DNA from 2 places in the Pantoea trifolii genome. Region 1 is predicted to be linked to the other one. Evidence: predicted binding sites of a transcription regulator. Region 1 holds the regulator's gene; the other holds the start of a gene.
The links. Region 1 encodes LexA, which represses DNA repair genes until DNA is damaged. Its sites were predicted from a motif close to TNCTGTATGTACATACAGNA; they were not measured.
Positions count from the first base shown of each region.

Region 2: NQH49_RS08445 (metal-dependent hydrolase) is a predicted target of LexA. The motif match lies at 1,251-1,270, and genes of this name have one in related genera.

Region 1 is NZ_JANIET010000001.1:379,371-381,570, forward strand. Features, by position in the region: gene plsB (glycerol-3-phosphate 1-O-acyltransferase PlsB) at 1-396, opposite strand, end outside; gene NQH49_RS01675 (diacylglycerol kinase) at 524-892, shown strand; gene lexA (transcriptional repressor LexA) at 998-1,612, shown strand; gene dinF (MATE family efflux transporter DinF) at 1,749-2,200, shown strand, end outside.
Region 2 is NZ_JANIET010000001.1:1,817,871-1,820,070, forward strand. Features, by position in the region: gene NQH49_RS08440 (L-cystine transporter) at 1-486, opposite strand, end outside; gene NQH49_RS08445 (metal-dependent hydrolase) at 640-1,230, opposite strand; gene kduD (2-dehydro-3-deoxy-D-gluconate 5-dehydrogenase KduD) at 1,371-2,132, opposite strand; gene kduI (5-dehydro-4-deoxy-D-glucuronate isomerase) at 2,146-2,200, opposite strand, start outside.

The DNA of each region.
Region 1 (2,200 bases):
CGCGCGACCAAACATCACCGCGACCGGCAGCATTTGCACGTCGAGTTGCGGGTTGCTGCGGTGCAAATCCAGATAATCGTGGAACAGCTTCACCGATTCGGGATTGGCCACGAAATAGGGAATCACGCGTGGGCCATCGTGGATAAACACGTGGCGCGGCAGCAGGGTGCCATCGATCTCCAGCGGAGCCAGCGGATCGGGCAGATCATGTTTCAGGCATTGAGCACGCAGCGTGAGCAGGTCAGCCTTTGAATCATAAGGCAAAACATACATCACCGGACGTGTAGGATCGATCCCATGTTCAGAAACGGGATCGGTCGGAATGACCTTACTTTTTACCAAAATAGAGAGTGGTAAATTCAATAATTTGTAATAGAGTTTACGCCAACCTGACATAGACAACTTTAAGCCTCTTGTTAGCAAAGCGCGGCAAGCATACCAGAAAGCGCAGCGAAGGTCTGTGGCTCTGCCGCCTCAAACTGCCCACTCATTGACGTCAAAATAGTTCAAGGGTTCCATAGACATGGCAAATAACGTCACCGGTTTAGTAAGAATAGTGAAAGCAGCCGGTTATTCCTGGCAGGGCCTGCGTGCCGCATGGCAGAACGAAGCCGCATTTCGGCAAGAAGCTGTCGCCGCGTTGGTGGCCATTCTCGTAGCCTGCTGGCTGGATGTAGATACCCTCTCCCGCATCTTGATGATTGGCTCGGTAGTGCTGGTTATCATCGTTGAAATCCTTAATAGCGCTATCGAGGCGGTGGTCGACCGCATTGGGCAGGAACAACATCCGCTCGCGGGCCGCGCCAAAGATATGGGATCGGCCGCCGTATTGCTGACTATCTTACTGGCTCTGTTCGTCTGGATCGCGCTGCTCTGGACGCATTTGAGATAGGGATTCCAGATTCATCAAACCGCTGATTTTTCCCTCTGTTACGGTTTTCATTTCGCGAATACCTGTATATACTCACAGCGACTGTATAAACAACCAGGGGGCGGGATGAAAGCGTTAACTGCACGGCAGCAACAGGTCTATGACCTGATTCGCGACCATATTAACCAGACGGGCATGCCGCCAACGCGTGCGGAAATTGCTGCGCAACTGGGTTTTCGCTCGCCCAATGCTGCTGAAGAGCATCTGAAAGCGCTGGCGCGTAAAGGCGTAATTGAAATTGTTTCCGGCGCATCGCGCGGGATTCGTTTACTAATGGAAGAAGAACCAAGCGAAGGGTTGCCGCTGATTGGTCGCGTCGCTGCCGGTGAACCCTTGCTGGCGCAGGAACATATTGAAGCCCACTATCAGGTGGATGCGAATCTGTTCAAACCGAGTGCCGATTTCCTGCTGCGCGTGAGCGGCATGTCGATGAAAGATATCGGCATTATGGATGGCGATCTGTTAGCCGTGCATAAAACGCAGGAAGTGCGTAACGGCCAGGTTGTCGTGGCGCGCATTGATGATGAAGTCACCGTGAAACGCTGGAAAAAGCAGGGCGCGATTGTCCATCTGCTGCCGGAAAACACCGATTTCCAGCCGATTGTCGTTGATACCCGTGAGCAGTCGCTAACCATTGAAGGTTTAGCTGTCGGGATTGTACGCAACGGCGAGTGGCTCTGATCAGTTTCTGATCCTCCCCAACTGCGGCGGTGCGAATTTGCGCTGACCGCAGTCTGCTGTTTTACTTCTCTGTGACTCTTTCTGCGGCTCACGCTGGCGCCATTACGCTGATTACCGCACACAACGGAATGGGCTGATGCAGCTGTTTTCCTCTTCAGATAAAACACTCTGGCGGCTAGCGCTGCCGATGATCCTGTCAAATATCACCGTCCCGTTACTGGGCGTGGTGGATACCGCCGTTATTGGTCATCTCGATAGCCCGATTTACCTCGGTGGCGTCGCCGTGGGCACAACAGCGACCAGCTTCATCTTTATGCTTCTGCTATTCCTGCGCATGAGCACCACCGGATTGACCGCTCAGGCATTTGGCGCCAATGACAAAACCGCGCTGGCGCGCGCCTTAACGCAACCGCTGCTGATTGCCCTGGTTTTTGGCGTGCTGTTTATGGTGCTGCGAACGCCGGTAAGCAGCCTGGCGGCAGCTTTAATGGGCGGCAGCCCGGAAGTGCAGCAGCAGGCGCAAATATTTATTGAGATTCGCTGGCTGAGTGCCCCCGCAACCTTAGCCAATTTGGTGATTCTTGGCTG
Region 2 (2,200 bases), 1.4 Mb from region 1:
GCTGAGATCAGCCACTTTGCCTACGTAGTTGCTCTGAATCGCGGTCAGACGCGCGGTTTCCTGCGCACCCTGCACCAAACCTTCAGCGCTCAGGCCAAACAGGCCGGTCACCAGCACACCGACCAGCGCGGAGATGGCGGTGGTAAACAGCAGCACACCAATGGTCAGCACGCTGATTTTACCCAGCGATGAGGCATTGTGCAGACGTGCGACCGCACTCAGGATCGAAGCGAAAACCAGCGGCATCACAATCATCTGCAGCAGTTGCACGTAGCCGTTACCAACGATGTTGAACCAGCCAATCGACGCTTTCACCGTTGGGCTGTTTTCGCCATAGATGGTTTGCAGCGCCAGACCAAATGCCACACCGAGAACCAAACCGGTCAGCACGCGCTTTGACAGGCTCCAGCTTTGGTTGCCAATGCGATTCAGCAGAATCAGCAGCGCGACAAACGCCACGATATTAATAATGAGGGGAAAATCCATGCTCAACTCCAGAGTGTGACGCGCCATCGCCCTGGGATGGCACGTAAAACAGTAAGTCCCCGTTAGGGAATATTTAGAATGTTATCAGTTCAGCGTGAGGCGGGCTTATACCCAAAAAGAATGTTTTATAACTTTATCGCTTGATTTGACTTCTTATTGACCACTTTGGCCACTAACCAACCGACCGACGCCATTTTGTAGCGTATTGAACAATTGTTCCGGCCAGCCGTTGGCACCAAAAGAGGGCATGCCGGGCGGGAACCATAACGCATAACCGACTAGCGCCAGACAAAGTGCGCGCTCCAGCTGGTTCCCTTTCTGGCTATTCAGGATGGGCAAACGGAAGCGCCAGCGGCAAGGCCACAGTAAAGGCACGCCAGCGGGCGTTAGCATATCGGCGACAATATGGCTGAGATAGCCGAGCGTCATACCTTGCAGCACATCGGCGGGCAGAAACCAGTCGGCGGGCACATTGAGCTGAAATAGCCACAAGCCCACCGCTACCGCCAGCAAACTGTGGGTAAAACCGCGATGACCAAAGGCGCGGGCGATGGGATGCGATAGCCACTTTAATCGCTGGCCTAACACGGATTTAGGGTGATCGATATCGGGCAGCAGGCAGGTTAACAGCGCAGCAGGCACTAAATGCCACCAATCGGCGCTGGCCAGGACTGGCGTCAGCTCCGCGCGCTTGGCAAAAATGGCGCTGGCAATGGCAAAAATGATATGGCCTTCGGCCGTCATGATGAAACCTGGCTGCATAAAACTGTCGATGCATCCAGTATAGGGATTTATCCAGTGAATGAGAATGGTGACGCTGTAACGAAGCGTTAATATTTTTCACTTTCCCGCGTCACAATGACGCGGGAAAATAACGGGTTAGCTTAGCGCGCTAACCATCCGCCATCGACGGCCAATGTATAACCTTGCACATAATCGGAGGCGCTAGAGGCGAGGAACACAATCGGGCCCATCATGTCATCCGGGATGCCCCAGCGACCCGATGGAATGCGGCCTAAAATTTCCTCGTTGCGTAACTCATCGCTGCGCAGCTGTTCGGTGTTATTGGTGGCCATGTAGCCTGGTGCAATGGCGTTGACGTTGATGCCGTGCTTGGCCCATTCGTTGGCCATCAGACGGGTTAACCCCATCACCGCGCTTTTTGATGCGGTATAAGAAGGCACGCGAATGCCGCCCTGGAACGACAGCATCGAGGCGATATTGATGATCTTGCCACCGTTGCCTTGCGCGATAAACTGACGCGCGACCTGCTGCGACAGGAAGAACAGGCTTTTGCTGTTGATGTTCATTACATCATCCCAATCCTGTTCACTGAAGTTGAGTGCATCCTCGCGGCGAATGATGCCGGCGTTATTCACCAGAATGTCGATGCGACCGGCCTGCGCCACCGCCTGTTCAACAATGTGCGGCACAACGGACGGTTTGGTCAGATCGGCCTGAATCGACCAAAAACGGCGGCCTAACGCCTCAACTTTGGCCTGCGTGTCATCCGGCCCGGCGCGATTGACACCAATTATGTCACATCCTGCCTGCGCCAGACCCAGCGCCATACCTTGTCCCAAACCGGTATTGCAGCCGGTGACCAGTGCGACTTTGCCTGCAAGATTAAATGCGTTGAGTATCATGATCCGCTCCTTGTTAGCGCAGCGCGCTGATGGCGACGTGGTCCATGTCATCGAATACCTGGTTTTCG